5 linked regions of the Pyrobaculum calidifontis JCM 11548 genome follow. The protein of the gene in region 3 binds, or shares a complex with, the protein of the main gene of each other region. Links are inferred from orthologs where the notes say so. Each region holds a gene or a part of one and is shown on either strand. Other genes may lie near its edges.

Region 1 (3,149 bases), 1.1 Mb from region 3 along the record:
CCCTGGCAGGAGGACGTAGCGCGGGACGTCGCCGGGGCCTATCAACAAGTGGTACGCCTTGTGCCCTATCTGCGGCCTTTGTGCCATGGCTACCCGGCAGTCCCCGTTTTTAAGCGTAGCGCTCTTACTAGGTTTATGAAAGAAAGTGCGCTTGACAGGGCGTTCAATGCCGTAAATACCGCATCGCCAATCAGTGCGGCGTAGATCGTGAGCGAGACGCTTCCGAGGAAGTAGAGTATTGTCAAATCTAGAGGCGGCGGGGGGCTTCTCCTCAAGATGTTCACGGCCCACGCCGCCGCTATTAATACAAGGCCCAGAAAGCCGAATAGCTGGATCATGCCCCGCCTCTGTATATGGAGACCTTGTAATACGCGTAGTTCATAGCCGTGAGAATTTTCTCAACGGCGTCTCCGTCTCTGGGCAGTATCAACACGGCGCCTCCTCTCCCAGCCCCGCTGATTTTACCCCCGTATACAAACGGCCTCAGTATCTCCAACGCCTGCACCACTCGGCTGTCTACCACGCCCAGGGCGCCAAGGAGCCAGTTGTTTATTTCCATAAGCTCTCCCACACAAGCCAGGTCTCCCGCCACGAGGCATTTGTGAGCCTCCTCAACCACTTCGCCGATTGCCTCAACCACGGCCTTAAGAGAGGGGCGGCGCTGCAACTTCGCCCTTACGTCTGCCACAATTTCGCCGGTAGTCCCCCTCCTCGGCAACAACAAGACGTAAAACTGGGGCAACTCGGCGCCTATTTGCTCGGCTCTGAAGGGGCTTGGCCAAATTTTTAAAAGGCCCCCCATGGCCGACACGGCGGTGTCCATGGGAGACGCGATGCCTTGAACCTTCAACTCAACGCTGTGGCCCAGCCTCGCAAGCTCCTCGGGACTAGGCCTTGCGCCGACGCACTGAGAATATGCCTTGAGCAACGCCACAGACACTGCAGCCGACGTGGCCAGCCCCACGCTGGGGGGAAAGTCGCTCTTGATCTTAAACGTCGCCCTCAAGTCCCCCCACCGCTCTCTCGCCACCTCCAGAGCCGCGTCGACGTAGGCAAAGAAGCGGCCTACGCCGACGCCCTCCACTCTGCCCCTCTCCGGGTAGTACACGGCCTCTGAGAGGGGGGCCACAGTCTCCACACGCAACTCGCCCCCTTCCTCACACTCGACATAGACCCCCTTATCTATGGCGGCGGCTATTGCCGGCTTGCCATACACCACCGCGTGCTCGCCAAAAAACTTGACGACACAGGGGGCAAATACCTTCATTAAAAGAGTGCGCCCAGAGAGCCGGCGATTTCCTCCTCGCTTGGGCCCTCTTTCTTCTCCTCAGCCTCCCCTCCCGCGGCGGGCTGTTGTTCAACTTGCTGCGGCTGGGCGGCTGGCTGCGGCGCCACTGCGACAGAGAGCCCGAGCTCCGGCGCCTTTGGCGCTACGGCGGCGGCCAGGGCGTTGGCCTCGGCAACGGCTCTGCTTAACAGCGCTGGGAGAGTCTCCTTGGTCACTACGCCGAGCTTGACAGCCAGGGCGAGGGCTCTCGCATGCGCCGCTGGTATAACCACTTGGAGCACTTCCCTCGTCGGATACACCACGTTGAGGGCCAAGTTTCTCGCGTAGGTGGCCGCCGCCTCTATCAGCTCTCTGTACTGCTTCACGTCGATTATGAGCTCCTCTATTGGGACAAAGCGTTTGCCCTTCCACAGCACTCCGATGAGGCGGAGCGACTCGAATATGGGCTCTATCCCCACTACTCTCAACACTTCGGCCATCTCGGGTGTAATCTCCTGCCCTGCCTTAGCCACCACTGTGTCTTTTGCAATCCAGATCTTGCCCTCTTGTACCCTAGTGGGTATCTTCAACTTGCCGAACTTGGAGATTATGGGGCCTGGCGATGCGTTAGTGGGGCCTGCGGGTATGACGATGTCGAAGGGCGCCTTGTCCCCCGGCCTGGCGGCTCTTCTAACCGCGTATTTGGCAACTAGTTTAACAACCTCTGCGGGGTTGTGATTTGTGAAAAAGAAGCCCACCTCGCCGCGGACTTTTTCAGCTATTTCAACCGGCACCCCGCCGTAGACCTTGGCGTATGCTATCTTGAACAGAGTCGGCTTAATTATCTTGACGGCGCCGTAGGGCCTGAGCTTGTACCTATACTCGCCGAGTATTCTGGCGGAAAGGCCGTGGAGGTCAAAGAGAAATACATACTGGTACTTCTGCAACAGCTCAGTGGCCTCTTGTACAATTCTGACCTTACGCGGCGGGTAGCTCTTCTCTCTGACATACTGCCTCTTGCCAATGGCGAGCATCAGGGATGGGGGATGGGGGATTTATATAATTTCAACGCGCTAAAACCTCAGCCGGCTTAATTCGCACAGGCGGCGACATGGTCTTCTTGATGTATATGTCTCTGAGGTACTGGCGTAGCGGGAACTTCCTATTTAGCTCCTCGAGCACTGCGAGTATGTTTGTCAAGATCTCCTCAGGCTTCTGCCCTTCTGCGCCAACTCTCACCTTTATCACTGGCTCATTCCTCAGCCTCACGCGCACAACTCTCCTCAGCCTCTCTACCACGGTTTTAACGTCGACGTTCGGCGGCACGACCTCGGGCATCTTCCCCCTTGGGCCAAAGATTGGGCCTATCACTCTGCCTAACAGCGGCATTAAGTCGGGAGGAGCTATAAAGAAGTCGTACTGCTTAGCCAACTTCCTAATGGCCCTCTTGTTTCCAGCCAGGCCCTCCACCTCCTGCCTCGTAATAACGGCGTCAACTCCCGCGTTCTTGGCCTGAGTCTCAAAGGCGCCATGGGCAAACGCGGCAATCTTATTGAGCTTAGGCGGGTGGGGCAACTCCACCAGGAGGTTGATACGATTCTCGGGCTTGCTCAAGTCGATGCCTCGAAGCACCACTATTAGCTCGACGCTCTGCCTAAACCGCCTCTTTTTCCCAGACTTGAGAGCCTCGTCAATCTTTTTCAACAAGGCCTCCCTTTGAACTACGGCGCTCATTGCGACCACTGAGATTCAAACTTTTTAAGTACTTCGTCGTATTTGCCCTCGTCGACTGCCTTAAGGACTTCGTCGGCCCTCTTCCCATCTACAAGAATGCCCATGCTCTTACACGTACTCAACAGCTGCTTAACAGCAGACTTGAGAG
Region 2 (3,125 bases), 460 kb from region 3 along the record:
TAGGAACTTCATGTGAGACTCAAAGTGAGCTATTTATATCGCTATATTCTACTTTTGTCGAATTAACAGAAGTTTTTCATGTACTTTGAATTTAATGAAGTACATATAAAGTCTAGGCTTATCCTGACAGTATCATTAATAGATAGGTAAGATGTGTCTAAAACTAAGTCAAAAATAGATAGGTTATCAATGTCTATTTCGTATATCGCCAAATACCTCTTCTTGTTCAGCCTCTCCCTCTCCTCTATCTCCCTCAACGCGGCGTCAAAGCTTACGCCGTCTCTCATAGCCACTCGCCTGGCCCTAACCTCTTTAGACGCCTTGAGGTATATACACACATCTGCGTAGGGTCTGACAATCCACGCCGTTAAGTGGCCCTCTAGCACCACGTTGCCGGCCTTGGCCTTCTCCAAGGCAATGGAGTCCACTATTTTATCTATCTCAGTGTTCTGCTCGGCATATTTGTGAAACTCTAGCAGATCCATGCCGTATTTCGCCGCAAGCTCTCGAAAAATAGACCCCGAAGACACCATGGGCAATTTTAAAACCCGGGCCACCTCCCGCGCCACAGTGGTCTTGCCGCTGCCCGGCTGTCCAGATATTGCTACAACTACCATCAGCGGCGTACTGCGTACCTAATGGCCCTGGCTAATACCTTGTGGGAAACAACGCCGCCGTAGGGCCTGCTTGGGGCCCGTGTGGAAATGCCAAATCTATAGACTTTGGAGTTCATCCCGCCGAGGGGTTGCCCAGTCACGGCGCACTTCGGCACGCCCTTTGCGCGCTTCTCGTAGTGTACCACTGTGCGGCCCCCAGGCGTCTTTACTTTTACTCTCCTTAGGCTCCGGGAGCGGTAGGCTGGCCTGGGCATGACCGGTGGAATTTGCCAATTTTTAAGTTTCTAGGCATGGCTCGAAAAATTTATAAGACTGCGGATAAACGACGCCTATGCCGTCTATAGTACTGCCACCAAAACCCACGGCACTACAGAAGCCGCACATAAACCTAGCAGTGGTAGGCCACGTGGACAACGGCAAGTCTACGCTGGTCGGCCGCCTGCTCTATGAGACTGGGTACGTGGACGAGAAGGCGTTTAAGGAGATTGAGGAAATGGCTAAGAAGATGGGTAAGGAGGACTTCGCATTTGCGTGGATTCTAGATAGATTCAAAGAGGAGAGAGAGCGCGGCGTGACGATAGAGGCTACTCACGTGGGCTTTGAGACGCAGAAGCTCTTCATCACAATTATCGACTTGCCGGGGCACAGGGACTTCGTGAAGAACATGATCGTCGGCGCCAGCCAGGCCGACGCGGCCCTCTTCGTAATCTCGGCGAGGCCGGGCGAGTTTGAGACCGCGATAGGCCCACAGGGGCAGGGAAGAGAGCACTTGTTCTTGATAAGGACGCTGGGTATACAGCAGTTAGTTGTTGCTGTGAACAAAATGGACGCTGTTAACTACGATCAGAAGAGGTATGAGCAAGTGAAGGCTGAGGTGTCTAAGCTCCTCAAGCTCCTCGGCTATGACCCCAGCAAGATCCACTTTGTACCCGTCAGCGCCATTAAGGGCGACAACGTAAGAACGAAGTCTCCCAACACGCCTTGGTACCAGGGGCCGACGCTTCTGGAAGTTCTCGACACCTTCCAGCCGCCTCCCAGGCCTACGGACAAGCCGCTTAGAATGCCTATACAGGACGTGTTCTCCATCACTGGCGCTGGGACTGTGGTAGTGGGCAGAGTGGAGACTGGGGTGCTTAAGGTGGGCGACAAGGTGGTCATAGTCCCGCCGGCCAAGGTGGGCGACGTCAGATCTATTGAGACTCACCACATGAAGCTTGAGCAGGCGCAGCCGGGCGACAACGTTGGCGTAAACGTGAGGGGCATTAACAAGGAGGATGTGAAGCGCGGCGACGTGTTGGGCAAAGTTGACAATATCCCAACGGTGGCTGAGGAGATCGTGGCCCGTATTGTAGTTCTCTGGCACCCCACGGCGATTGGGCCTGGCTATGCGCCAGTGATGCACATACACACGGCCACTGTGCCAGTTCAGATAGTGGAGCTGGTGTCTAAGCTTGACCCACGTACTGGCCAGGCCGTGGAGCAGAAGCCTCAGTTCATTAAGCAGGGCGACGTGGCCATTGTGAAAATCAAGCCGCTTAAGCCTGTGGTGGCTGAGAAGTTCAGCGACTTCCCGCCGCTTGGCCGCTTCGCGCTCCGCGACATGGGTAGGACAATTGCCGCTGGCCAAATACTAGAGGTTAAGCCGGCGCAGGTCCAGATTAAGTAACCTCTTTTCTCAACCTCGGCGTTATACCCCCGTGGTTTGTCCACCTTTCTCCCACTGTTATTAACAGGGGCGCCGGGACGGACACCCCCACTACCACCGCGTCGTCCTCGTTTAAGGTCTTTAGTAGCCGTGGGTCCTCCAGCTGCTCGGCGACGTTGGCCACGTACTTTAGGTCGTTGGGGTTTATCATGCGTTTAAAGATCTGAGTCATGGCCTGCGAGGCCACGTCTTGGTCAAGCTTTGCCGGCCTCTGTGTTATTAGGCAGAGCCCGAGGCCGAACTTTCTCCCCTCTCTTGCTATTCTCGCCAAGTAGCTCCTGCTGACAGACTGTGCGGAGCTGGGGGCGAAGATGTGCGCCTCTTCTACTACTGTGAAGGTGGTGGCTATTCTGCGCCTTGTGGCGAGTCTGTACAACTGGTCTAGGAGCACTGCGAGGAAGATCTGTTGGTCTAGGCTGTCTAGCCCAGAGAGGTCGAAGACATGTATGTTGGGCGAGGTGGCGTAGGCCTGGGGGTCTATCAACTTCAGCGGCTCTCCCTGGTAGGTCTCTCCGTACATGGTTATGAAGATGGGGCTGTTGTAGAATAGGGACTTCAGCCTGCCCTCCAGCCCTCTTAGGGCCATCTCTCCCGCGTATCCAGGCGGTGCCACGTGTCTGCCGCCGTCGAGTACCTCTTTTACGAGCTCCTCCACCGAGGTTAGGGGCTGTCTCTCGCCGTAGCTCGTCGCCTGTTGCCACCCCTCCTCCAGTATCCGCCTCTGGGCGTCTGTGAGACCGTACAAGTCGGCGAGGATCTTTTCCAAGGTCCTTGGCGGCAGACTGCGGGGGTTTATCCCCACC
Region 3 (3,197 bases):
CCCTCTATACGCCGGTTAAGCCTCTCGGTCTTCCAGTATATGGCCACGAAGTACCTAACCGCGTTTTTATTCACCGCGTAGACTATCCCCACCACGGCGAACCAGCTCACCAAGAAGGCCACTAGCGGGTCCACGGAGGCCGCCCAGTAGGAGCTTAAAAATTATAACTCTAGGGAAAGCCCGGCGCCGAGCCTATACACGTTAAATCGGCGCTCAAGCTCCTTGACCAATTGAGGCGCCGTGTGCAAAGGCGCCACGCACCTCACGCCCAACAGCCTAAGCTCGGCCACAACTCTGTGTAAGAGGTAGGGGCTCTGCGAAGTGCCACCAAGCCCTCCCACGAAGCACCTCGCCTTGATCCCCGCCGAGACATTTCGCCGTATGGCACGGTGGACAGACCACAGGGAGAGACCACGACCCCGTCCACCACCATGAAGTTCTCCCGCCTCCCCTTAAACAAGAGGTAGCGCCTCCCCCTCACCCTCAGCTCGAGGTCATGCGGCGGATTGACCAGCGGCACGCGTAGAAGCTCAAAGCCGCCCACGTGGTGTGGGCTGTCTGGCATTCCCACGACGCCGACCACGGGCCTTGCCCCACTCGCCTTTAGAAACGCGTCCATGGCCTCTCTGCTACAGCTGTCGAAAAGCACGGCGTCGTCAATTAGTACGCCAAAGCCGTGGCTGGGCTCCACCGCGCCTGGGCTCTCGGAACACACGGCAGTTATCTTAACCACATGCGGGTCCATTGGAAAATTTATAAAACATGCGCCACGGCCCCTACATGAGGAGGTTGCTAATCTCGCTGGCATCTATACTGGCCTTCTCTGCAATTCTCACATTCTACCCCGGCGAATATTTCACAGCTATTCTGCTCTACTTTGTGCTATTCTTCGGAATAACTATCGCCATGGGTTTAAGAACCTATAGAAGAGGCATGGCTACAGTCCAGGAAATATCCAAGGGGAAGCCCCTCCTCGAAATAGACGAGAAAGAGGTGGGGAAAGTCATGGAAAAAGACAAAGAGCTTGTAGCAGAGTATAGAAGGCTCACTCGCTCCTCGCTCATACCGCTACTACTCCTCCCAGCCTTCATGGTGTTGGCCACGGTCCTCTTCCCCACTCTCCCGCCGCTCTTGGAATCTACGGCGGGGCCCGTAATAGGCGCCTACCCCGCCAGATTTCTCGCCTACGTCACAATATTTTCAATATTCTCCGCTATCTCGATGCTCTTGTTCAAGCCCCCCACAATGCCCAGGATAGTGAGAAACGTCAAGATATACGAGGGCGGAATGGTGGTAGACAAGGTGGTCGGGCTCAAGGCCCCCATCGAGGTAGAGGAATACACCGTCAACCCAGAGCGGCGATTTATACAATTTAAACTAAATAACCAGATATTTAGAATATATTACAAAGACGTAAAAGAACTTGACAGTATTTTACTAAAAATTATAAAGCCCTTAAAACAGCGAAGCCAGTGAGCCAGCGATCTCCTCCTCGCTCGGCCCCTTCTTCTCCTCTTCCTCTTTCTTCTCCTCAGCCTTAGCCGCTGGAGCCGCTCCTCCAGCCGCGGCCGGCGCCGCAGCGGCCGCAGGCGCTGCCACTGGGGCAAACGCGGCAGACTTAATGGCCTCGTCGATGTTCACCTCCTTTAACGCGGCCACCAGAGTCTTTATCCTAACCTCATCTGGCGTAATGCCAGCCGCTTGGAGCACCTTGGCCAAATTTTCCTCGTTTATTTCCTGTTTTGCGTAGTGCAACAGTAACGCCCCGTAGATGTACTCCATAGGCGGGCCCGAATAGGGGGTTTAAAAACTTAGCCCTAGCACAGCCCCGCTTGGTGGTCCAAGAGAACTCCGGCGGGTTGTCAAAAGAGCGGCGAATTAAACCTCCTCCACCTTCACGTTTTTGGCCTTCAGCTCCGAGATCAACTGCTCTGCCTTGTCGGGTGGCACCCTAATTGTGTAGAGATAGCCCGAGAGCCTCGCCTTTAGCTTCACGAAGTCCTCATATCGCTTTACTCTGACGACTTGGGCCTTCTCGCCGTATTTCTTCCAAAGTTCTACTAGGAAAATCTCCTTAGGCATGACGGCCCATAGGCGGGGATATATAAGTTTTAGGGACGTGGAGATGTACGACGCGTATCACACAGCTGGCTCACATGACGGCGAGAGGCGATCAGGTTTACGCGGGGCAGAGCCGTGGCTACGGTATAGAGGAGGTTGCTTAGGGAAGTGATTTGGCCGGGGTAACCCGCCAGGCTCATTCGCCCCACTCGGGGGTGTTGCCTAGGGCATTTATTGAGTAGAAGCTTGTTTATAAGCTTATCGCACCCTCCTGTGCCGGTACTGGATGTGGGGGAGCGTCCTCATTACTTCGAATGTCAGGTTGGAGAGCTGATTCATGAGCTTTGCCGCCGTGCTATCTAGTGATACAGCACGGCGCTCGGCCCACCGAATCCACACCCTGGCCTCGTCTACTGCTGAGCACTCTGGCGACGAGCAGGCCAGCCACGCCCTGAGGGGCTCGGGGGGCGCAATTGTATAGGCCAGCTTCAACGCGCGGCGGTATAGCTCGTAGGCTGTGTCTAAGTACTCGGGCTTGCCGGTGGCGAGGTAGAAGCCTAGCTCCATCAGCGAGAAGGCCACGAGGCGCATGATGCGGCTCTGCGGCCGTTGCAGGAGGTTCGCCGCCTTGTGGCTGTACGCCACTGCGGTGTCCAAGGCGCCGAAGAGCTTGACCACTGGATCGTCCTTCCTAGCTGGCCTGGCCTCCCCCTTCCAAAACACAGTGGTGTCTCCAGAGTCGCCGGGGCAGCGCATCCACAGTAGGCAAGGCTTAATGAGCACTATACTTTCCCCATCTTTAAATATAAATGCATCGTTTGGAATAGTGATGAGGCCGCTGAGCGTTGAGTCGTGACGCATTTTTCAGCCGGCTGACTCCCGCCTTAGTCGCAATTTTGACGAGTTGCAGTTATCGGTCTTTATCTTCTACGTGTGGGCCCCGTTGCCTTTATCAATGTTTATAATGTGGCGCAGTTGAAGGGCTATGATTGTTAAGAAAGGGAGGGTGGATGGGGCTAGGCTTCTCCGCGAGGAGCTCTCTAGGCCTGGCATTGTCCTCGTGCCGGGTGTGTTTAACGCGCTTACGGCTCTCATGGCCCAGAGCCTCGGGTTTAAGGCGGTGTATGTGTCAGGCG
Region 4 (3,239 bases), 370 kb from region 3 along the record:
GGGTGTTCTCGGTCTCTAGGGGCTGGTCCCTCTCCTTTAGCCAGTCCCTCCACCTGTCTACGCGCTCTTTTACTCGCTTCTTGTCGAGCTCCAGCCTCCCCCCGCGTATGGCCACTTCCTCCACCTCGCCGTCGGGCTCCCATAGGAGGAAGGCCGTGAAGTCCACGGGGTTATCTGCCTCGTCTACGAACTCTAGGACTACCTTGTCGTCTGAGGGCTCCTCCGCCAAGGCCTCGAACCAGGCGCTCTTCTCTCTCACGGGGCTACTGTCCGCCGCCTCGCCTCCTTCTGTTAAGAGCTTCCACGCCAAGCCCCCACCCACGGCGGCAGATAGGCCCAGGATACCCCAGGTGAGGAATTTTCTTCTCGTAACCATAGGTCACTTTCTGTAGCGTTTTTTTTCTTTCGTTGTACAATTGCCTAAAGAATTTTTGGTTGTTGCCTAAATTTGCTGTGGGGCTCAGGTGCGGGGAGTAGTTATGTTAAAAGTTTATATATGTGTGGGTGTGGGGGGCTCATGTCGTCTGCTGTCAGGATTGTGGAGAAGCAGTTGGATGAGATTCTGGCTATTGCGAGGAACCCGGCGCAGATTAGGAACGCGGGCACTTTGGCGCATGTGGACCACGGGAAGACCACAACCACCGACTCTCTGCTCATGGGTGCTGGCCTTCTGTCGCCTAAGGTGGCGGGTAAGGCCTTGGCGATGGACTACGTGCCTATTGAGCAGTTGCGCCAGATGACGGTTAAGGCGGCTAACATCTCGCTGTACTTCGAGTATGGGGGTAAGCCCTACTTGATCAACTTCGTCGATACGCCGGGCCACGTGGACTTCACTGGCCACGTCACTAGGTCGCTGAGGGTCATGGATGGGGGGCTTGTGGTAGTGGACGCCGTGGAGGGGGTTATGACGCAGACGGAGACTGTGGTGAGGCAGGCTCTGGAGGAGTACGTGAGGCCTGTCCTCTTTATAAATAAGATCGACCGCCTTATCAAGGAGCTCAGGCTCTCGCCTCAGGAGATACAGCAGCGGATATTGTCAATTGTCAAAGACTTCAACGCGTTGATCGACATGTTTGCCCCGCCTGAGTTTAAAGACAAGTGGAAGATTGACCCCGGGAAGGGCCAGATGGCGATGGGCTCGGCGTTGCACAAGTGGGGCATCACGATCCCCATGGCGCAGAAGGCTGGGATTAAGTTCAGCAACATTGTGGACGCCTATGAGAAGGGCTATGTGGACAAGCTTGCTGAGGAGTTCCCCTTGTACAAGACCCTCCTCACTATGATCATTGAGCACGTGCCTCCGCCGAACGTGGCGCAGAAGTATAGAATTCCCAGGCTTTGGCGCGGCGACTTGAACAGCGAGGTGGGCAAGGCCCTCCTCGAGGCTGATCCAAACGGCCCCACAGTCATCGCGGTGAGCAAGGTTAACAAGGACCCGCACGCCGGCTTAATTGCCACGGGCCGCGTCTTCTCTGGCACAATTAGGGAGGGCGACGAGATCTACATAATTGGCAGGAAGATGAAGAAGAAGGTTCTCCAGACCTACATCTACATGGGCCCCACGAGGATCATCGTCCCCTATATGCCCGCGGGCAACATAGTGGCGCTCATGGGCGTAGACGAGGCGAGGGCAGGCGACACCCTCGTCACGCCCTCTCTCGCGGATATACCGCCCTTCGAGAGGATGAGGTACATATCTGAGCCCGTGGTGACCGTGGCTATCGAGCCCAAGAACCCCGCCGAGTTGGCCCGCCTCGTCGAGGCTTTGAAGGACTTGGTAATCGAAGACCCCACCCTCGACCTCAAGATTGACCAGGAGACTGGGCAAATACTCCTATCGGGCGTTGGCACCCTCCACTTGGAGATAGCAACGTGGTTGCTCAAGGAGAGGACTAAGGTTGAGTTCTCAGTGTCGCCGCCGTTGATACGCTTCAGAGAAACGGTGAGAGAGAGGTCGCAGGTCTGGGAGGGCAAGTCGCCGAATAAGCACAACCGCCTCTACTTCTACGTCGAGCCCCTCGACGAGACCACCGTCGAGCTGATCGCCACGAGGGAGATCACAGAGGAGCAAGACCCCAGGGAGAGGGCGAAGATCCTCAGAGAGAAGGCCGGCTGGGACACAGACGAGGCCAGGGGAGTCTGGGCCATCGACGACAGGTACTTCAACGTAATTGTGGACAAGACCACCGGTATCCAGTACTTGAGAGAGATTAGGGACTACATCATACAGGGCTTTAGGTGGGCCATGGAGGCCGGGCCGCTGGCGCAGGAGCCCATAAGAGGCGTAAAAGTCGTCTTGGTGGACGCGGTGGTGCACGAAGACCCTGCCCACCGCGGACCGGCGCAGATTATGCCGGCGACAAAGAACGCCATCTTCGCCGCCTTCCTCTCCGCCAGGCCCACTATATTGGAGCCGCTGGTTAGGCTAGACATCAAGGTGGCCCCCGACTATATCGGCGCGGTTACGTCTGTGATAAACAAGCACAGGGGTAAAATCCTCGACATGACGCAGCAGGAGTACATGGCGTTTCTAAGGGCCGAACTGCCCGTGTTGGAGTCTTTCACAATAAGCGACGAGCTCCGCGCCGCTGCGGCTGGGAAGATCTTCTGGTCAATGCAGTTCTCCAGGTGGGCGCCGTACCCAGAGTCCATGCTCGCGGACTTCGTAAAACAGCTCCGGAAGAAGAAGGGGCTGAAGGAGGAGATACCGAAGCCCACGGACTTCGTTGAGGCTTTTTAGTCAGCTTAGAAACACCTCTTCACCTCTCGCGTCACGGCCGTTTCATCACCCTTTTGGCAGAACTGTTTTAAATAGAAATTTTTTGTTATGCCATGTCAATAAGGGCCTTATTGGCAACGCTCATAGTCGTCGCCGTGTTGATAGTGGCCTTTTTGGCTCTTCAATCCCTTCAACAGCCGCCAAAGAGGCTTGTCATCGTCGGCCCGGCTGGGATCAGCGACTTGGGGAAGGCGCTTGCGAAAAAGTTCAGCGAGAAGTACGGCGTCAACGCCACCTTTGTGCCCCTGGGCGGCGCGGTGGAGATGGTGAACGAGCTTGTGCGCGCCAAGGACAACCCGCCTTGGGACGTGGCCATCGGTGTGCCGGAGTTCTACTACACCGTGCTCATCGAACAGGGGGTCTTGTACTGCCCTGGGCTAAAGGTGGAGGGCGTCCCGGCAGAGGAGTTTTGGGACCCCCACGGCTGTGTATACCCCCTGGACAAGTCATACATAGGCAT
Region 5 (3,296 bases), 160 kb from region 3 along the record:
CCTGTAGATACGACTTGAGATCTTGTGGGATTTCCACAAGATTTATTGAGCAGACCCTATTTAACCGTGATCGGAGGCGTCGATGAGGCGGGTAGGGGGCCGCTGGTGGGGCCGTTGGTGATAGCTGTGGTAGTTGGCGACAGCGACGTCCTCCTAGGGGTGGGGGTTAGGGACTCCAAGGCCTTGAGCCCTGGGGCTAGGGAGAGGGTGTTTGCCAGAGTGCTGGAGGTGGCGGAGTGCGTAAACTACATAGTAGTGGAGCCGCACATAGTGGACATGTATACGTCTAAGGGCCTCCTCAACGCGCTTGAGATAGACTACACTGCCAAGTTGTTGGCCACGTGCCCTGCCGATGTGTACTACGTAGATTCGCCAGATGTGAAGCCTGAGAGGTATGGAAGCGCGTTGTCTATGGCCACTGGTAAGCGCATAGTGGCGCTTAACAAGGGCGAGCGCGTGCCCCAGGTGGCTGCGGCGAGTATAGTGGCCAAAGTGGTGAGAGACCGCTTGATAGACTTGTTGAAGAGGGAGGTGGGGGACTTCGGCAGTGGCTACCCCTCTGACCCGCGTACGGTGGAGTTTGTAAAACGCGGACTCGTGCCCAGCGAGTGTATTAGACACTCGTGGAAGGTGAGGTTTAAAGTATAAAAACTGGTCGGTTTTAGAGGCCTCGTGAGCGTCGTCGATTTAAGCCTTTGGGAGCCTAAGACGGCTCTTGGGAGAATGGTGAAAGAGGGGAAGATAAGGACTATAGATGAGATCTTTGCGAACAACCTCCTAATAAAGGAGCCCGAGATTGTGGATATTCTGCTCCCGGGACTAAAGCAGGAGCTTTTAAACCTAAACCTAGTCCAACGCCAGACGCATGCTGGCGAGAGAAACCAGTTTCAGGCGGTGGTGGCGGTGGGCAACGAGGATGGGTACGTTGGCGTGGGAATTGGGAAATCTAGACAGGTGAGGCAGGCCATTGAGAAGGCCACTAGGGAGGCCAAGTTGAACATTACGCCCGTGAGGCGCGGCTGCGGCTCTTGGAAGTGTTCTTGCGACGAGCCTCACAGCGTGCCATTTGTGGTAAGTGGGAAGTCCGGGAGCGTAGAAGTGACGTTAATCCCGGCGCCTAAGGGCGTGGGCCTTGTGGCAGGCGACGTGGCCAAGGTGGTGTTACGTCTGGCGGGGATAAAGGACGTGTGGACAAAGACTAGAGGCGACACTAGAACTACGTTGAACTTTGCGCTGGCGGTGTTCAACGCTCTTAGAAACACCTACTACTTCAAGCTATGATGGCGGCAACTGAGCAAAAGACGGTGTACCCCCGCTACGCCGTAATTAGGCTCAGAGGTATACCCACCACTCCGGGTGACATTGCCGCGACGCTTGACTTGTTGAGGCTTAGGAGGAAGTTCACCATGGTGGTGGTAGTGGGCTCTCCAAGTGTCATGGGCATGATAGAAAGGGTGAATGACTGGGTCACTTGGGGGGAAATTGACGCAGATACTCTCGCAGAGGTGTTGCGTAAGAGGGGGCGAATTGTGGGCGACAAGCCGCTTACGCTTGAATACCTCCAGAAGTGGGGGTGGAACTCCTTTGAGGAAGTGGCCCTCGCGTACATCTCCGGGGAGATAGAGACGCTTGCGTGTAAAAAGGACTTCAAGGCTAGGGAGGGGCAACGGCCGCCGTGTATTCCATACCTAAAGCCCTTCTTCCGCTTACATCCGCCTAGAGGCGGCCTCAACAGTGTAAAATTGCACTTCTCTGTGGGAGGCGACTTGGGCTACAGAGGGCCTTTGATCAACGACTTAATTAAGAGAATGCTCTAACACCGCCTCGCGGCTGTCTCCTTCAGCTTCTGCGCGGCCTCCTCGGGGGTTGTCTCAAGGGTGAATAGTCCTCCCCCTGTTTCAGCGCCGGCGGCGTATTTCAGTCTCCCGTCGGGGCGGTACATGCCGTATATTTCGAAGTGTAGGTGGTAGTAGGGGAGTCTTAGGCGGAGGGGGGCTTGGTGCATTACCATGATGTAGGGCATTGGCTTCTCCAAGACGTTTTTAAAGGCGCATAGCGTCTTTTTTAGGGCGTCTGCCAAGTCCACTAGCTCGTCTTCGCCGAGTTCCACTATAGAAGACACGTGCCGCTTTGGGTAGACGTGGGCCTCGAAGGGCCACCTCGCGTAGTACGGAGTAAAGCTCTTCCACCCGCGGTTTTCATATATGACACGTTTATCTTCCCTTTTCACAATGGCGCAGTGTAAACACTCGCCACGCCTCTTATACCACCTCTTTGAGTGGGCCAGCTCCAGGGCTACCCTAGGCGGCACTACGGGGAGTACATATATTTGGGAGTGGGGGTGGGTAAGCGACACGCCGATTTCCCTCCCCTTGTTTCTAAAGTAGAAGAAGTAGGCCAGTTTCTCATCCCGCTCTGACTCCCGCGCCGCCTCGACCACGAGCTTCAACGCTTTAACTATCTGGCCTATTGGCAAGTCGCTTAAGTCGTCTACGTCGTGTTGAGAAGTTTCCACGAGCACATAGGCGCGGCCATACGCCTCTTGAGCGACATAGAAGTCCTCGGTGTATGGTTTCGGAGGGGTGGGGGTTACCACGGGGTAGCGGTTGGGCAGCAACAAGACGTCCCAGCCGTGGCCTGTCTCAGGCGCGCCGGGGCAGAATGGGCAAAAGCCCTCGGGCTGCCACGGCCTAGAGAGTCTGTGGGGCGAGACGAGGGTGTACTCCCCAGTGAGGGGGTTCTTCCTAATCTCCATACTCCAGGCCCCTATCCACTTCCACAATCCACCACGAGGGTGCTTCTGCCTCTTTAACAATTCTCTGCGCAGTGTGAATATCAGGGGCCAACGCTATTACTACGCCGCCGAGGCCTGCGCCAGAGAGCTTTGCGCCGTACGCGCCCGCGGCCAGGGCGCGTTCTACTAGCAGGTCTAGCTGGGGCAGAGAAACTTCGTAAAGCTTTGACAATAGCCAGTGTTGTTGCGTCATTACTTCGCCCACCCGTTTAAGCTTCTCCAGCGGAGACATTTCACTTTTCAAAACGGCTACCGCCTCCTCAGTGGACTTCTCCATTTTCAGTGTAAACAAGACCCTGCTCCTCAGCGGCTCTGGCAACTGATCAACGACATCTCTGTGGCTGAGAAGCGCGCGCCACGGGAAGTCCCAATACCCCGACGCCTCCACTCTTAGCCACTCCTTTAACAACTCCACAGCCCTCTGTAGCTCCTCCTGCCTCTTTGTGTGAACCTCTGCGGTGCTGTGGCTAATCCCGCTGTGGAGCACCACGAAGACCCCGCC

What was found.
Region 1: the proteins of rpl12p (region 3) and PCAL_RS09710 are in contact, whole or in part, in a crystal structure (PDB 3A1Y), measured with the Pyrococcus horikoshii proteins. The link is inferred for Pyrobaculum calidifontis JCM 11548 from one-to-one orthologs. Residues at the interface, in WP_010886059.1 of Pyrococcus horikoshii: Met1, Val4, Tyr5, Leu8, Glu35, Ala36, Lys39, Ala40, Leu41, Ala43, Ala44, Leu45, Val48, Ile50, Val53, Ile54, Lys56, Ala57, Ala58; in WP_010886060.1 of Pyrococcus horikoshii: Asn95, Pro96, Phe97, Glu196, Ile199, Tyr201, Val205, Ile208, Glu210, Tyr213, Ile214, Met216, Leu217, Gln218, Ala220, Tyr221, Met222, His223.
Region 2: the proteins of rpl12p (region 3) and tuf are in contact, whole or in part, in a crystal structure (PDB 3WY9), measured with the Pyrococcus horikoshii proteins. The link is inferred for Pyrobaculum calidifontis JCM 11548 from one-to-one orthologs. Residues at the interface, in WP_010886059.1 of Pyrococcus horikoshii: Glu96, Glu97, Leu100, Leu103, Ser104, Ala105, Leu106, Phe107, Gly108; in WP_010885563.1 of Pyrococcus horikoshii: Lys125, Glu126, Phe129, Arg132, Thr133, Lys165, Leu166, Thr169, Lys324, Gln326, Leu359, Ala360, Ile369, Glu372, Ile384, Ile422, Ser423, Gln425.
Region 4: the proteins of rpl12p (region 3) and PCAL_RS01155 are in contact, whole or in part, in a crystal structure (PDB 5H7L), measured with the Pyrococcus horikoshii proteins. The link is inferred for Pyrobaculum calidifontis JCM 11548 from one-to-one orthologs. Residues at the interface, in WP_010886059.1 of Pyrococcus horikoshii: Leu100, Ala101, Gly102, Leu103, Ser104, Ala105, Leu106, Phe107, Gly108; in WP_048053510.1 of Pyrococcus horikoshii: Pro161, Met164, Met165, Phe168, Ser169, Ile172, Val195, Glu196, Phe202, Leu211, Ser212, Val213, Met216, Lys222, Phe223, Asn224.
Region 5: rpl12p (region 3) and PCAL_RS04150 share a complex: the UniProt entries of both Methanocaldococcus jannaschii proteins name them as parts of the 50S ribosomal subunit. The link is inferred for Pyrobaculum calidifontis JCM 11548 from one-to-one orthologs.

The regions. Positions count from the first base shown.
Region 1 is NC_009073.1:1,695,709-1,698,857, reverse strand. Bases 285-3,127 are described here. They hold PCAL_RS09710 (50S ribosomal protein L10), read right to left. Parts: upstream 2,302-3,127; coding sequence 1,267-2,301; downstream 285-1,266. Other genes in these bases: PCAL_RS09700 (50S ribosomal protein L11), read right to left, coding at 2,998-3,127; PCAL_RS09705 (50S ribosomal protein L1), read right to left, coding at 2,333-3,001; mvk (mevalonate kinase), read right to left, coding at 335-1,267; PCAL_RS09720 (hypothetical protein), read right to left, coding at 285-338. Outside these bases: udp (uridine phosphorylase), read right to left, coding at 1-87; more of PCAL_RS09720, read right to left, coding at 90-284; more of PCAL_RS09700, read right to left, coding at 3,128-3,149. UniProt on the Methanocaldococcus jannaschii protein: Forms part of the ribosomal stalk, playing a central role in the interaction of the ribosome with GTP-bound translation factors.
Region 2 is NC_009073.1:1,042,346-1,045,470, forward strand. The notes cover bases 297-3,115. They hold tuf (translation elongation factor EF-1 subunit alpha), read left to right. Parts: upstream 297-948; coding sequence 949-2,283; downstream 2,284-3,115. Other genes in these bases: cmk ((d)CMP kinase), read right to left, coding at 297-617; PCAL_RS05895 (50S ribosomal protein L34e), read right to left, coding at 617-871; PCAL_RS05905 (helicase HerA domain-containing protein), read right to left, coding at 2,276-3,115. Outside these bases: PCAL_RS05885 (FAD-dependent oxidoreductase), read right to left, coding at 1-12; more of cmk, read right to left, coding at 63-296; more of PCAL_RS05905, read right to left, coding at 3,116-3,125. UniProt on the Methanocaldococcus jannaschii protein: GTP hydrolase that promotes the GTP-dependent binding of aminoacyl-tRNA to the A-site of ribosomes during protein biosynthesis.
Region 3 is NC_009073.1:583,704-586,900, forward strand. Bases 120-3,010 are described here. They hold rpl12p (50S ribosomal protein P1), read right to left. Parts: upstream 1,783-3,010; coding sequence 1,456-1,782; downstream 120-1,455. Other genes in these bases: PCAL_RS03310 (site-2 protease family protein), read right to left, coding at 120-134; PCAL_RS03315 (hypothetical protein), read right to left, coding at 263-733; PCAL_RS03320 (DUF2208 domain-containing protein), read left to right, coding at 781-1,476; PCAL_RS03330 (hypothetical protein), read right to left, coding at 1,879-2,082; PCAL_RS03335 (ATP:cob(I)alamin adenosyltransferase), read right to left, coding at 2,320-2,844. In the rest of the region: more of PCAL_RS03310, read right to left, coding at 1-119; prpB (methylisocitrate lyase), read left to right, coding at 3,047-3,197. UniProt on the Methanocaldococcus jannaschii protein: Forms part of the ribosomal stalk, playing a central role in the interaction of the ribosome with GTP-bound translation factors.
Region 4 is NC_009073.1:212,591-215,829, forward strand. Bases 196-3,128 are described here. They hold PCAL_RS01155 (elongation factor EF-2), read left to right. Parts: upstream 196-517; coding sequence 518-2,740; downstream 2,741-3,128. Other genes in these bases: PCAL_RS01150 (hypothetical protein), read right to left, coding at 196-376; PCAL_RS01160 (thiamine ABC transporter substrate-binding protein), read left to right, coding at 2,833-3,128. Outside these bases: more of PCAL_RS01150, read right to left, coding at 1-195; more of PCAL_RS01160, read left to right, coding at 3,129-3,239. UniProt on the Methanocaldococcus jannaschii protein: Catalyzes the GTP-dependent ribosomal translocation step during translation elongation.
Region 5 is NC_009073.1:745,662-748,957, reverse strand. What follows is about bases 58-3,047. They hold PCAL_RS04150 (50S ribosomal protein L30), read left to right. Parts: upstream 58-1,277; coding sequence 1,278-1,817; downstream 1,818-3,047. Other genes in these bases: PCAL_RS04140 (GHMP family kinase ATP-binding protein), read right to left, coding at 2,745-3,047; galT (galactose-1-phosphate uridylyltransferase), read right to left, coding at 1,814-2,755; PCAL_RS04155 (30S ribosomal protein S5), read left to right, coding at 673-1,281; rnhB (ribonuclease HII), read left to right, coding at 67-648. In the rest of the region: PCAL_RS04165 (hypothetical protein), read right to left, coding at 1-37; more of PCAL_RS04140, read right to left, coding at 3,048-3,296.